2 regions of the Streptomyces sp. CA-288835 genome follow, and region 2 is predicted to be linked to the other one. Evidence: predicted binding sites of a transcription regulator. Region 2 holds the regulator's gene; the other holds the start of a gene.

What was found. The regulator HrcA, encoded in region 2, represses chaperone genes, less so after heat shock. The targets are predictions, from matches to a motif close to TTNGCACTCNGNNNNNCNGAGTGCNAA.
Region 1: groES (co-chaperone GroES) is a predicted target of HrcA. The motif match lies at 4,570-4,596, and genes of this name have one in related genera.

The regions. Positions count from the first base shown of each region.
Region 1 is NZ_JBNJMW010000001.1:3,933,041-3,940,146, forward strand. It holds gene ACQEVY_RS17595 (MOSC domain-containing protein) at 1-614, shown strand, start outside; gene ACQEVY_RS17600 (SDR family NAD(P)-dependent oxidoreductase) at 691-1,464, shown strand; gene ACQEVY_RS17605 (ester cyclase) at 1,582-2,289, shown strand; gene groL (chaperonin GroEL) at 2,384-4,009, opposite strand; gene groES (co-chaperone GroES) at 4,115-4,423, opposite strand; gene ACQEVY_RS17620 (polysaccharide deacetylase family protein) at 4,788-5,603, opposite strand; gene ACQEVY_RS17625 (class I SAM-dependent methyltransferase) at 5,695-6,891, shown strand; gene ACQEVY_RS17630 (dipeptidase) at 6,888-7,106, opposite strand, start outside.
Region 2 is NZ_JBNJMW010000001.1:6,969,508-6,976,613, forward strand. It holds gene ACQEVY_RS31560 (DUF3097 domain-containing protein) at 1-739, opposite strand, end outside; gene ACQEVY_RS31565 (MBL fold metallo-hydrolase) at 768-1,562, opposite strand; gene hrcA (heat-inducible transcriptional repressor HrcA) at 1,777-2,793, shown strand; gene dnaJ (molecular chaperone DnaJ) at 2,794-3,930, shown strand; gene ACQEVY_RS31580 (nitronate monooxygenase) at 4,091-5,173, shown strand; gene ACQEVY_RS31585 (16S rRNA (uracil(1498)-N(3))-methyltransferase) at 5,173-5,919, shown strand; gene ACQEVY_RS31590 (S41 family peptidase) at 5,975-7,106, opposite strand, start outside.

The sequences.
Region 1 (7,106 bases), 3.0 Mb from region 2:
ATCAGCCGGAGCGCGTGACCGGGATCGACAAGCGGCCGGTGGGCGGGCCGGTGCGGGTGGCGGCGCCTGGGCCCAAGGGGGTCGGTGCCAGCGGGGTGGCCGGCGACGCCGTGTGTCATACGAAGCATCACGGTGGGGATCACCAGGCTGTGTATGCCTTCGCGCGGGAGGATCTCGACGACTGGGAGCGGGAGTTGGGGCGCACGCTGACCAGCGGCACCTTCGGCGAGAACCTCACCACGGAGGGGCTCGATGTGTCCGGCGCGAAGATCGGGGAGCGCTGGCGGATCGGTTCCGAGGTGGTCCTCGAGGTCACCAGTGGGCGGATTCCGTGCAACACCTTCCAGGGGCATCTCGGGGAGAAGGGGTGGGTCAGGCGGTTCACGCGGAAGGGGGCGCCAGGCGCGTATCTGCGGGTGATCGAGCCGGGGGAGATACGGGCCGGGGATCCGATAGAGATCGTGCACCGGCCGGATCACGAGGTGACCGTCGCCTTCCAGTTCCGGGCGGTCACGACCGAGCGGGAGCTGCTGCCGCGGCTGCTCGCGGCGGGTGACGCGCTGCATCCGGAGGCGATCGAGAGGGCGCGGGCCTATATGGCGCGGCAGAGTTGACGGATCGTCATCCCGGTGGGGCGGAATTCGGGAATCCGATGCGGTCGGGCCGACGCGCACTCCATAACCTTGGGGCATGACAACGGCTCTGATTACGGGATCGACCGCGGGCATCGGTGCCGCCTTCGCGCGGCGCCTGGCCTCCGACGGCCACAACCTCGTGCTGGTGGCGCGTGACAAGAAGCGGCTCGGTGAGCAGGCGACCGAGTTGCACGACCGGCACGGCATCGAGGCGGAGGTGCTGTCGGCGGACCTGGCGACGGACGACGGCATCGAGGCGGTGGCCGCCCGCCTCTCGGACCGTAAGCACCCGGTCGACTTGCTGGTCAACAACGCCGGCTTCGGCAACAAGGGCCGCTTTCTGGACGTACCGATGGCGGACGAGCTGACGATGCTCAAGGTGCACTGCGAGGCGGTGCTCCGGCTGACCTCGGCGGCGACGGAGTCCATGCGGGACCGGGGGCGCGGGGGTGTCGTCAACGTCGCGTCGGTGGCCGCGTTCCTGCCGCGTGGCACCTACGGGGCGTCGAAGGCCTGGGTCGTGCAGTTCACCCAGGGCGTGGCGAAGGACCTGGCCGGGTCCGGGGTCCGGCTGATGGCGCTGTGCCCCGGCTTTGTGCGTACGGAGTTCCATGAGCGGGCCGGGATGGGCACGGACAACATCCCCGACTGGATGTGGCTCGACGCCGACAAAGTGGCCACGGCGGCCCTCGCGGACCTGGCCCGCGGCAAGTCGCTGTCCATTCCCGATCCTCGTTACAAGGCCATCATGGGCTTGGTGAAAGTGGCCCCGCGCGGTCTGCTCGGCGGGGTCAGTTCGAGGGCGGGAAGGAAATACGGGCCGCAGTAACACCCGGTCGCCACCGCATTGCCCCTATTCACGTCGCTAATTCAACTAAGACATCCTTGAGTGATTTTCACTAAAATGGGGGATTCAGCCGGAGTCAGGGGGGCTGGAGGCGGCGTCATGACCTTTGTGCAACTCATCGACTGCAAGACGAGCCGGTTCGACGAGGTGAACCGGCTGATGGACACCTGGGTCGAGCGGACCAAGGGGAAGCGGACGGCGACGCACAGTCTGATCGGCCAGGACCGGTCCGACTCGTCGCACATCATCGAGATCGTCGAGTTCCCGTCGTACGAGGAGGCGATGCGGAACTCGAATCTGCCCGAGACGGACGAGGTCTTCCGCCAGCTGGTGGCGCTCTGCGAGGAGATGCCGACGTTCACGGACCTGGATGTCGTACGGGACGAGCAGCTGTACGCGGCGAATATCCGCAAGCTCTTCGAGACGATCGGCACGAAGGGTGAACTGCCCCCGCTCAACGACCTGATCGCGGAGAACTACCACGACCACGATCCCGCCAACGACCAGGACACCATCGGACTCGACGCGATGCGGCGCGAGATGGGGATGTGGCGCGGAGCGTTCGACTTCACGTTCACCGTCGAGGACCAGATCACCCAGGGCGACCGGGTCTGCACGCGCTGGACCTGGAACGGCACCCACAAGGGTGACTTCCTGGGGATTCCGTCGACCGGCAGGACGGTCAGCATGACCGGGACGACCGTCTTCCGCTGCCAGGAGGACGGCAAGATCGTCGAGGGCTGGTGGCAGTACGACCGGCTGGGGCTGATGGCCCAGCTCGGGGTGCTCGACCAGCTCGAAATCTAGGGCGAATTGAGAGAGGCCCGGTACCCCGCGCGTGGGGTACCGGGCCTCTCTCCGGGCGTCGTCAGGGACGTACCGCCCTACCGTTCGTCAGCGCTCAGTGGGAGTGACCGTGGCCGTGGCCTCCGGCCTCCGGCTCCTCCTCGGCCGGCTTCTCGACGACCAGGGTCTCGGTCGTCAGAAGCAGGGAGGCGATGGAGGCGGCGTTCTCCAGGGCGGAGCGGGTGACCTTGACCGGGTCGATGACGCCCTGCTTGACCAGGTCGCCGTACTCGCCGGTCGCGGCGTTGAAGCCCTGGTTCTTGTCGAGCTCGGCCACCTTGGAGGTGATCACGTAGCCCTCGAGGCCCGCGTTCTCCGCGATCCAGCGCAGCGGCTCGACGACGGCCCTGCGGACCACGGCGACACCGGTGGCCTCGTCGCCGGTCTTGCCGAGGGAGCCCTCGAGGACCTTCGCGGCGTGGACGAGCGCGGAGCCACCACCGGAGACGATGCCCTCCTCGACCGCGGCGCGGGTCGCGGAGATGGCGTCCTCCAGACGGTGCTTCTTCTCCTTGAGCTCGACCTCGGTGGCCGCGCCCACACGGATCACGCAGACGCCGCCGGCCAGCTTCGCGAGGCGCTCCTGGAGCTTCTCGCGGTCCCAGTCGGAGTCCGTGGTCTCGATCTCGGCCTTGATCTGGGCGACGCGGCCCGCGACGTCCTCGGACTTGCCGCCGCCGTCGACGAGCGTCGTGTCGTCCTTGGTGACGGTCACGCGGCGGGCTGTGCCCAGCACGTCGAGACCGACCTGGTCGAGCTTGAGGCCGACCTCCTCGGCGATGACGGTGGCACCGGTGAGGGTGGCCATGTCGCCGAGCATCGCCTTGCGGCGGTCGCCGAAGCCGGGGGCCTTCACGGCCACCGCGTTGAACGTGCCGCGGATCTTGTTCACGACCAGGGTCGACAGGGCCTCGCCCTCGACGTCCTCGGCGATGATCAGCAGCGGCTTGGAGGAGTTGGTCTGGATGATCTTCTCCAGCAGCGGCAGCATGTCCTGGATGGAGGAGATCTTGCCCTGGTGGATCAGGATGTACGGGTCGTCGAGGACGGCCTCCATACGCTCCTGGTCCGTCACGAAGTACGGCGACAGGTAGCCCTTGTCGAAGGCCATGCCCTCGGTGAAGTCCAGCTCGAGACCGAAGGTGTTGGACTCCTCGACGGTGATGACACCGTCCTTGCCGACCTTGTCCATCGCCTCGGCGATCAGCTCGCCGACCTGCGGGTCCTGGGCGGAAAGCCCGGCGACGGCGGCGATGTCGGCCTTCTCGTCGATCGGGCGGGCGGTCGCGAGGAGGTCCTCGGAGATCGCGGCGACGGCCGCGTCGATGCCCTTCTTCAGGGCCGCGGGGGACGCGCCGGCGGCGACGTTCCGCAGGCCCTCGCGTACCAGCGCCTGGGCCAGCACGGTGGCGGTGGTCGTACCGTCACCCGCCACGTCGTTGGTCTTGGTCGCCACCTCCTTCACCAGCTGGACGCCGAGGTTCTCGTACGGGTCCTCGACCTCGACCTCGCGGGCGATGGTGACGCCGTCGTTGGTGATGGTGGGCGCGCCGAACTTCTTGTCGATCACGACGTTGCGGCCCTTGGGGCCGATGGTCACCTTGACCGTGTCGGCCAGCTTGTTGACGCCGCGCTCGAGGGCGCGACGGGCGTCCTCGTCGAACTTCAGGATCTTCGCCATGGAGCTGAGTCAGTCCTTTCGGAAAAAACGAACCGCGCCCCCGGCGCCCGGCTTCTTAGTGGTCGCAGGGGGCCAGGGGCGCGGTTCAAAGCAAACCTGGGTGAATTACTTCTCGATGATCGCGAGCACGTCGCGAGCCGAGAGGACGAGGTACTCCTCGCCGCTGTACTTCACCTCGGTGCCGCCGTACTTGCTGTACAGCACGATGTCGCCGGTCTTTACGTCGAGCGGCAGGCGCTCGCCGTTCTCGAACCGGCCCGGGCCCACGGCAAGGACGACGCCCTCCTGGGGCTTCTCCTTCGCAGTGTCCGGGATGACCAGGCCCGAGGCCGTGGTCTGCTCGGCCTCGACGGCCTGGACCACAATGCGGTCCTCGAGCGGCTTGATGGCAACCTTGGAGCTGGCGGTCGTCACGATCCGACCTCCCCCTTCGGAGATCTCACGGGGTTAACTGTCTGAGGTGGCGACCAGGTCGATCCGTCGTCGCGGGTGCCGGACCTGCCCGTCGCGTTGTTGGCACTCTCCAGTGGGGAGTGCCAGACCTGAGACTATGACCGCGATTAGCACTCGGTCAAGCGGAGTGCCAATCGCCTCCGGCGTGTTCGGGGGTTTGGGCACCCTGCGTTGGTGCCGGCGTCCTCTGGGGGCTTCGCCCCCAGACCCCCGTATCGGCCTTCGGCCTCGTCCTCAAGCGCCGGACGGGCTGAATATGGCTGGGCCGGTTGGAGATCGCGCGCCGACTGCGCCCCCGCCCCGCCTCCGAGCCCCGCAGAAGGCCTCAGAGGTAGTCCTCCAGCCTTGCCACCGTGAAGCCCTGCCGCTGGATGTGGTTCAGCATTCGCGTCGTCGTCTCCGCGAGGGTTGCGCCGTCGCGGCCCTCCGGGCAGTGGAGGATGTCGCCCGGCCGTAGGCGCTTCGCGTCGCTCCACAGGACCACCGCTGCTACTCCGCAGTCCGCCGCCGCTCTGAGCGTGTCGTGGTTGTAGGCGCCGTACGGGGGGCGGAACAGGTGGGGGCGGATTCCGAAGCGGTGCTTGAGTTTGTCCTGTTGGCCGCAGATCTCGGCTCGTTGGCCGGCGTAGGGGAGGCCGGGCAGGTAGGGGTGGTCCAGGGTGTGGTTCTGGACGCTTGCGCCTGCCGCGCGCAGGCGGCCGAAGTGCGCGTATCCCGGTCCTACGACGCTGTCCGTGAGGAACATGCTGACCGGCAGCCGGAGTTCGCGGACCAGGTCGACGAACCGCGGGTCGCGCTCGGCGCCGTCGTCGAAGGTCAGGAAGACGACCTTGTCGCGGGTGGGGACACGGTCGACGACGGGCGGCAGGCCGGGACCCGCGGGGCGTACGGCGGGGCGGGCGGGTGGTTCCGGTGCCGGGGCGAGCGGGGCGGGGAGGCCCCAGCGACGGTACGTCGCGGCCGGGACGCTGTGGGCGCCCACCGTCGATGTCGCCTTCTTGTCGAGCCTGTCGAGGTGTTCGGCCGGGGCGATGGGCCGGGCGCAGCCGGTGGCGCCTGCGGCCAGCAGTGCGGACGTGAGTACGGCCGTGGCCAGGGCGCGACGGAGGCCGACTTTGCCATCTTGTCGTACCGATCGCATGGCCCCGGATCCTCACAGGCCATGAGCCGTACGAGCCCGCCGACACCGCCACCGGGCGCGTACCGTCCACCGACTGGCCCACAATGGGGCTGTGGACGATCACGACCCCCTGGCCTCCTTCGCCGCGCTGCTCACCGACCGCGGACGGTTTCTGCTCGACGAGGTGCGGGAGGTCGAACCGGCGCAGGAGCTGGCCGTGGCCACGCGGTTGCGGCGGGAGCATCCCGCTGAGCTCGTGTCCGCGGCCATCGCGCAGGCGCGGTGGCGGCAGCGGGCGGTGGCGAAGTTCGGGGGCGCTGACGCCGGGCGGATGTTCTTCACCGCGAACGGGGTCGAGCAGGCGACTCGGGCGACGGTCGCGGCGTACCGGGCGAAGCGTTTCACGGAGCTCGGCGTACGGTCCGTCGCCGATCTCTGCTGTGGCATCGGCGGGGACGCCATCGCCCTCGCCCGCGCGGGGGTACGTGTCCTGGCTGTCGATCGCGACCCGCTGACCTGCGCGGTGGCGCGAGCGAACGCCGACGAGCTGGGGCTCGGCGACCTGATCGACGTACGGGAGGCGGATGTCACGGAGGTCGATACGTCCTCGTATGACGCGGTCTTCGTCGACCCCGCGAGGAGGGGTGGACGAGGGCGGATCTTCGATCCCGAGGCCTATTCGCCGCCTCTCGCCTGGGCTATCGACGCGGCTCACAAGGCGCCTCGGGCCGCGCTGAAGATCGCGCCCGGGATTCCGCACGAGGCGGTTCCGGGTGACGCCGAGGCCGAGTGGGTCTCGGATGCCGGGGATGTGAAGGAGGCGGTGCTGTGGTTCGGCACCGAGCCCGGGCTTGTGCGTGCCACCCTGCTGCCGGGGCCGCGCAGCCTGCGTGGGCGCGGGCTGCCCGATCCTCAAGTGCGGCCGCCGGGGCGGTACTTGTACGAACCCGACGGTGCCGTCATCCGCGCGCACCTGGTCGCGGAGGTCGCAGACGAGGTAGGCGGCGGGCTGCTCGACGAGACGATCGCGTACGTCACCGCGGACGCCGCGACCCCGACCCCGTACGCCACCGCCTATGAGATCACCGACCAACTCCCCTTCAACGTAAAGAAGTTGAAGGCGCTGCTACGAGAGCGCGGGGTCGGCACCCTGACCGTCAAGAAGCGCGGCTCAGCGGTCGAGCCGGAGGAACTCCGGCGCAAGGTGAAGCCGCAGGGGCCGAACTCGGCAACCGTGTTCCTGACGCGAGTGAAGGGAGCTCCGACCATGTTGATCGGGGATCCCGCCCAACGGCAGAAGCCCGCTTAGCCGTCCAGTTGCGCCAGTGTCGCGTTCGACGGACCCCTGCGGGAGCGTTCGTCGCGTGCCACGTCCTCCGCCGCTCCCAGCACTCGTACCGCGTTCTGCCAGGTCAGCTTGGCGAGGTCGGGCTTTGACCAGCCGCGGTTCAGGAGTTCGGCGATGAGGTTCGGGTAGCCCGAGACGTCGTGCAGGTCGTCGGGGGTGAAGGCTGTGCCGTCGTA
Region 2 (7,106 bases):
CCCGATACGAGCGCACCGAGCCAAGGATCCGCCCCCACGCCGCCCCCGTGTTCTCCGGCCACCCCAACGCCCGGCACACCCCCGTCTTCCAGTCCTGCCCGCGCGGGACCCGGGGCCACCCCTCAATCCCCACCGACGACGGCTTCACCGCCTCCCAGACGTCGATGTACGGATGCCCGACGACCAGCGCGTACTCACTCGTCACCGCCTCCGCGATACGCGACTCCTTGCTGCCGGGCACCAGGTGGTCGACCAGGACGCCCAGGCGGGCATCGGCGCCAGGGTCGAAATCGGCCACGATCGACGGGAGGTCGTCGATGCCCTCCAGGTACTCCACGACCACGCCCTCGATGCGCAGATCGTCGCCCCACACCTTCTCGACCAGTTCCGCGTCGTGGCGCCCCTCCACGTAGATCCGCCCGGCACGGGCCACGCGGGCGCGGGCGCCGGGGACGGCCACCGAGCCGGAGGCGGTACGCGTGGGACGTACCGGCGCCGACGACGGACGTACGAGCGTCACCACCCGCCCCTCCAGCAGGAACCCGCGCGGCTCCAGCGGGAACACCCGGTGCTTGCCGAAGCGGTCCTCCAGCGTGACCGTTGCCGCCTCGCAGCGGATCACGGCGCCGCAGAAGCCGGTGCCGGGCTCCTCGACGACGAGGCCGGGCTCGGCCGGGACCTCCGGTACCGGCTTGGGCTTCTTCCAGGGAGGGGTCAGATCCGGTGAGTACTGGCGCATTCGGCAGACGATACCGATACGACCTTCGTCACACCCCGAAACGCCTTGCCAGCGCGTCCCGTTGGGCCCGGACGAAGCCCGCGTCCACCGCGGCACCGTGTCCGGGGACGTACACCGCGTCCTCGCCGCCCAGGGCCAGCAGCCGGTCCAGGGCCGCGGGCCAGTGGGACGGTACGGCGTCGGGGCCGGCCTGCGGTTCGCCGGACTCTTCGACCAGGTCGCCGCAGAAGACGACCTCGCGGGCCTCGAGCGCCTCCGGGGAGGGGACCGCACCAGGTCCGCCGGGGCTGCCGGGCCTGCCAGGGCCGCCGGGCCCGGCGGGGACCAGCACCGCCAGATCGTGAGGAGTATGCCCCGGCCCCACATTCGCCAGCAGCACCTGTCGCCCGCCCCCCAGGTCCAGCGTCCACTCGCCAGACACCAGATGCCGCGGCCGGACGAGGAGATCCGCCGCCTCCGCCGCCTCGCGCGGATCCGCACCGTTGCGCACCGCATCCGCGCGCAGCTCATCGCGGTCGTCATCGAGCACCTTGTCCACGCCCACCGCCCCGAAGACCTCGACCCCCGCGAACGCCGCCGCCCCGAGGACATGGTCGAAGTGCGGATGCGTGAGCGCGAGGTGGGTCACCCTGCCACCCGCGAGGAGCCGTTGCGCCTCCGTACGCAGCCGTACGCCCTCCCGCACGCTCGACCCCGCGTCGATCAGGAGCGCCGCGCCCTCGCCGATCACGAGCCCGACCGTGCAGTCCCACCCGGGAAGACGGCACCGACCGACCCCGGGGGCCAGCTCCTCCCACCCCGCCTCCGCCCAGACCGTGTTCAGCATCGCGCGGACTCTTCCCAAGTCACCGTCATGCAACGACGCTAGCTGTATGTCCCCGACAGAGCAGGACATGCCCGTACACCTCGGATCGGCGGCTCACGTCCGCCCTTGCCGGGGCGCTACCCCACGGCCGTACACTTGAGCCGGGATGCTGGCACTCTTGCGCGCTGAGTGCCAAGCGAAGAACACGGGAGACCAGCTGGAGGTGTGCGCGATGCTCAGTGAACGCAGGCTCGAAGTGCTCCGCGCCATCGTCCAGGACTACGTGGGCACGGAAGAGCCGGTGGGTTCCAAGGCGCTCACGGAGCGGCACAGCCTCGGGGTTTCGCCGGCGACAGTGCGTAACGACATGGCGGCGCTGGAGGACGAGGGCTACATCGCGCAGCCGCACACCAGCGCCGGACGCATCCCCACGGACAAGGGTTACCGCCTGTTCGTCGATAAGCTCGCGGGCGTCAAGCCGATGACGGCGCCCGAGCGACGGGCGATCCAGAACTTCCTCGACGGCGCCGTTGATCTGGACGACGTGGTGGGCCGGACCGTACGACTGCTGGCGCAGCTCACCCGGCAGGTCGCCGTGGTGCAGTACCCCTCGCTGACGCGCTCGACGGTGCGGCACGTGGAGTTGCTGTCGCTGGCTCCGGCGCGCGTCATGCTCGTACTGATCACGGACACGGGACGGGTCGAGCAGCGCATGATCGACTGCCCGGCGCCGTTCGGGGAGACGTCGCTGGCGGATCTACGCGCGCGGCTGAACAGCCGGGTCGCGGGCCGCCGTTTCACGGACGTCCCGAACCTGGTGCAGGACCTGCCGGAGGCCTTCGAGGCCGAGGACCGCGGCACGGTCTCGACGGTGCTCTCCACCCTCCTGGAGACGCTCGTCGAGGAGACCGAGGAGCGGCTGATGATTGGCGGCACCGCCAATCTCACTCGCTTCGGACATGACTTTCCCCTCACGATCCGGCCCGTTCTGGAAGCATTGGAGGAGCAGGTCGTCCTGCTCAGACTCCTTGGTGAGGCAAGCGATTCGGGCATGACGGTGCGGATCGGTCATGAGAACGCCTATGAGGGACTCAACTCCACGTCGGTCGTCTCTGTCGGTTACGGTTCGGGCGGCGAGGCAGTAGCCAAACTCGGCGTGGTCGGACCGACCCGCATGGATTACCCGGGAACGATGGGAGCGGTACGAGCGGTGGCACGGTACGTCGGACAGATCCTGGCGGAGTCGTAAGTGGCCACGGACTACTACGCCGTACTCGGCGTGCGCCGCGATGCGTCACAGGACGAGATCAAGAAGGCCTTCCGGAGGCTCGCACGCGAGCTGCATCCGGACGTCAATCCCGATCCGAAGACGCAGGAGCGGTTCAAGGAGATCAACGCCGCGTACGAGGTGTTGTCGGACCCGCAGAAGAAGCAGGTCTACGACCTCGGCGGTGACCCGCTGTCCCAGGCGGCCGGCGGTGGCGCGGGCGGATTCGGCGCGGGCGGTTTCGGGAACTTCTCGGACATCATGGACGCGTTCTTCGGTACGGCGTCCCAGCGCGGCCCGCGCTCGCGCACCCGGCGCGGCCAGGACGCGATGATCCGCCTGGAGATCGAGCTCGACGAGGCGGCCTTCGGGACGACGAAGGACATCCAGGTCGACACGGCCATCGTCTGCACCACCTGCAGCGGTGAGGGCGCGGCTCCGGGGACCTCGGCGCAGACGTGTGACATGTGCCGCGGCCGTGGTGAGGTCTCGCAGGTCACGCGGTCCTTCCTCGGCCAGGTCATGACGTCCCGGCCCTGCCCGCAGTGCCAGGGCTTCGGCACGGTCGTACCGAACCCGTGCCCGGAGTGCGCGGGCGACGGACGCGTACGCTCCCGCCGGACACTGACCGTGAAGATCCCGGCCGGTGTCGACAACGGCACGCGGATCCAGCTCGCCGGAGAGGGCGAGGTCGGCCCCGGCGGTGGGCCCGCCGGTGACCTCTACGTCGAGATCCACGAGGTCCCGCACCCCGCCTTCCAGCGACGCGGCGACGATCTGCACTGCACGGTCACCCTCCCGATGACCGCGGCGGCGCTCGGCACGAAGGTTCCGCTGGAGACGCTCGACGGCATGGAGGAGGTCGACATCCGCCCGGGCACGCAGTCCGGCCAGTCGATCCCGCTGCACGGCCGCGGCATCACGCATCTGCGCGGCGGCGGTCGCGGCGACCTCATCGTCCACGTCGAGGTCATGACCCCGAGCAAGCTCGACGTGGAGCAGGAACGGCTGCTGCGCGAGCTGGCCAAGCTGCGGGGGGAGGAACGGCCTACGGGGCAGTTCCAGCCTGGGCAGCAAGGGTTGTTCTCGCGCCTCAAGGATGCGTTCAACGGGCGCTGACGGCGGGTCCTTCTCGCACGCTTCCGGAGGCCTCTGAGCACGGCTTGATCTCGTGCCCGGAGGCCTCCGCCGTACCTGCTGACCGGCGCCCATTCCTCTGGCGTATGCCGGGCGGAAGGCCGGATTCGGTCCTCTTGGAGCGACGTGACAACATGCCGTCATGTCCTCCGCGCTGACCGATCTTTTCCCCCTTCCGATCGTGCAGGCCCCGATGGCGGGCGGCGTCTCCGTGCCGCAGCTCGCCGCGGCCGTGTCCGAGGCAGGGGGGCTCGGTTTTCTCGCCGCCGGCTACAAAACGGCCGACGGCATGTACCAGGAGATCAAGCAACTCCGCGGGGCGACGAACCGGCCCTTCGGCGTGAACCTCTTCATGCCGCAGCCCGAGTACGCCGACCCCGCCGCCGTCGAGGTCTACGCCAACCAGCTCGCCGGCGAGTCCGCCTGGTACGAGACCAAGCTGGGCGACCCAGACAGCGGACGCGACGACGGCTACGACGCCAAACTCGCCGTACTCCTCGACAACCCCGCGCCGATCGTCTCCTTCCACTTCGGCTGCCCCACGCGCGAGGTCCTGGACTCCCTCGCCCGCGCCGGAACGTTCACCATGGTCACCGCGACCACCGTCGAGGAGGCGCAGGCCGTGCAGCGGGCGGGCGCCGACGCGGTGATCGTGCAGGGCGTCGAGGCGGGCGGCCACCAGGGCACCCACCGCGACAACCCCGAGACGGACGGCGCCGGCATCGGACTGCTCTCCCTGATCGCGCAGGTCCGCGAGGCCGTACAGATCCCGATCGTCGCGGCCGGCGGCATCATGCGCGGCGGCCAGATCGCCGGCGCACTCGCCGCGGGCGCCACCGCCGCCCAGCTCGGCACGGCCTTCCTCGCCACCCACGAGTCCGGCGCGAACGCCCTGCACAAGCAGGCGCTCACCAACCCCCTCTTCGTCCGTACGGAGCTGACCCGCGCCTTCTCCGGCCGCCCGGCCCGCGGCCTGGTGAACCGCTTCATGCGCGAGCACGGCCCGTACGCCCCCGCCGCGTACCCCCAGATCCACCACCTCACCTCCGGCCTGCGCAAGGCGGCGGCCAAGGCGGGGGACGCGCAGGGGATGGCGCTGTGGGCCGGGCAGGGACACCGGCTCGCCCGCGATCTGCCGGCACAGCAGCTGGTCGAGGTGCTCGCGGACGAGATCGCCGAGGCGAAGGCGGCCCTGGCGGCGCTGCCCGGCGGGAGTGCCGGCTGATGACCGCGCCGGTGTTCGTGGTGGACGCGGTGCCGACGGGCCCGGAGTTCGTCCTCGACGGCCCCGAGGGACGGCACGCCGTGTCCGTGAAACGACTCCGCCCGGGCGAGGACGTGGTGCTCACGGACGGCCGCGGACGCTGGACGGAAGGCGTGGTGAAGGCGGCCGAGGGCAAGGACCGTCTGGTGCTCGCCGAACTCCAAGAAACCCAAGAGGAGCCGGAGCCGACGCCCCGTATCACCGTCGTCCAGGCCCTACCGAAGGGCGACCGGGGCGAACTCGCCGTCGAGACGATGACGGAGACGGGCGTAGACGAGATCGTCCCCTGGTCCGCCGCCCGCTGCATCACGCAGTGGAAGGGCGAGCGCGGCCTCAAGTCCCTCACCAAATGGCGGGCGACGGCGAGGGAGGCGGGCAAACAGTCACGCCGAGTCCGCTTCCCCCACATCACGGACCCGATGACGACGAAGCAGGTCGCCGAACTCCTCACCACAGCGGACTTCGCAGCGGTCTTGCATGAGGACCGCTCCCACCCGAGCGACCCCCTCGCCACCGCCGAACTCCCCACCTCCGGCTCGATCGTGCTCGTGGTGGGGCCCGAAGGGGGCGTGTCTCCGGAGGAGTTGGCGGCTTTCGCGGACGCGGGGGCGGGGGCGTACCGGCTGGGCCGCAGCGTGCTCCGTACGTCGACGGCGGGCACGGCGGCTACGGCGTTGCTGCTGGGGCGCACGGGCCGCTGGTCTTGAGGGCGAGGGCTCTCGCCCTCGCCGCACCTACGTCCTGTGCCTCCCGGTACTCCCGTCACTCACCCCCGGGCAAAGCCGGAGCCGTCTTCGCCGGATTCTCCGAGAGAGCCGCCAGCGCGATACGGATCGCCTCGTCCAGTTGCGTGTCGCGACCCGCCGCGTAGTCGTGCGGCGCCTGGACGACCTCGACGTCCGGATCGACACCGTGGTTCTCCACGCCCCACTCGTAACCCTCCAGCCAGAACGCGTACTTGGGCTGGGTGACGAGCGTGCCGTCGACGAGGCGGTAGCGGCTGTCGATGCCTACGACGCCGCCCCAGGTGCGGGTACCGACCACCGGCCCGATCCCGAGCGCCTTGATCGCCGCGTTGACGATGTCGCCGTCCGAGCCGGAGAACTCGTTGGCGACGGCGACGACCGGGCCGCGCGGCGCGTCCTCGGGATAGCTGTACGGGCGCATTCCGCGCGGCAGGTCCCAGCCGACGATGCGCCGGGCGAGCTTTTCGACGACGAGCTGGGAAGTATGCCCGCCGCGGTTCTCGCGGAGGTCGACGACCAGGCCCTCCTTGGCGACCTCGATGCGCAGGTCGCGGTGGAGCTGCGCCCAGCCGGAGCCGACCATGTCGGGCACGTGGAGGTAGCCGAGCCGTCCCTCCGACTTCTCGTGGACGTACGCGCGCCGGTCGGCGACCCACGCGTGGTAGCGCAGCGGCTCCTCGTCGGAGATGGGGACGACCACGGCGTGGCGTGGATCGCCGCCGCCCGAGGGCGAGATGGTCAGTTCGACGGGCTTTCCGGCCGTACCGACGAGCAGTGGTCCGGGCCCGGTCACCGGGTCGACCGGCTGCCCGGAGACGGCGACGATCGCGTCGCCCGCGCGTACCGCGACGCCGGGCGCGGCGAGCGGGGCCTGTGCGTCCGGGTCGGAGGTCTCCGACGGCAGGATCCGGTCGATACGCCAACTGCCGTCCTCGTGACGGGAGATGTCCGCGCCGAGCAGCCCCTGCCGCTCCCCGCCGCCGAAGCCGCCGCGCGGAGTGACGTACGCATGCGAGGTGCCGAGTTCCCCCTGCACCTCCCACAACAGGTCCACCAGGTCGTCGTGGGTGGCGACCCGGTCGAGCACCGGCCGGTAGCGGTCGAGTACGCCGTCCCAGTCGACCCCGCCGAGGTCCGGCCGCCAGAAG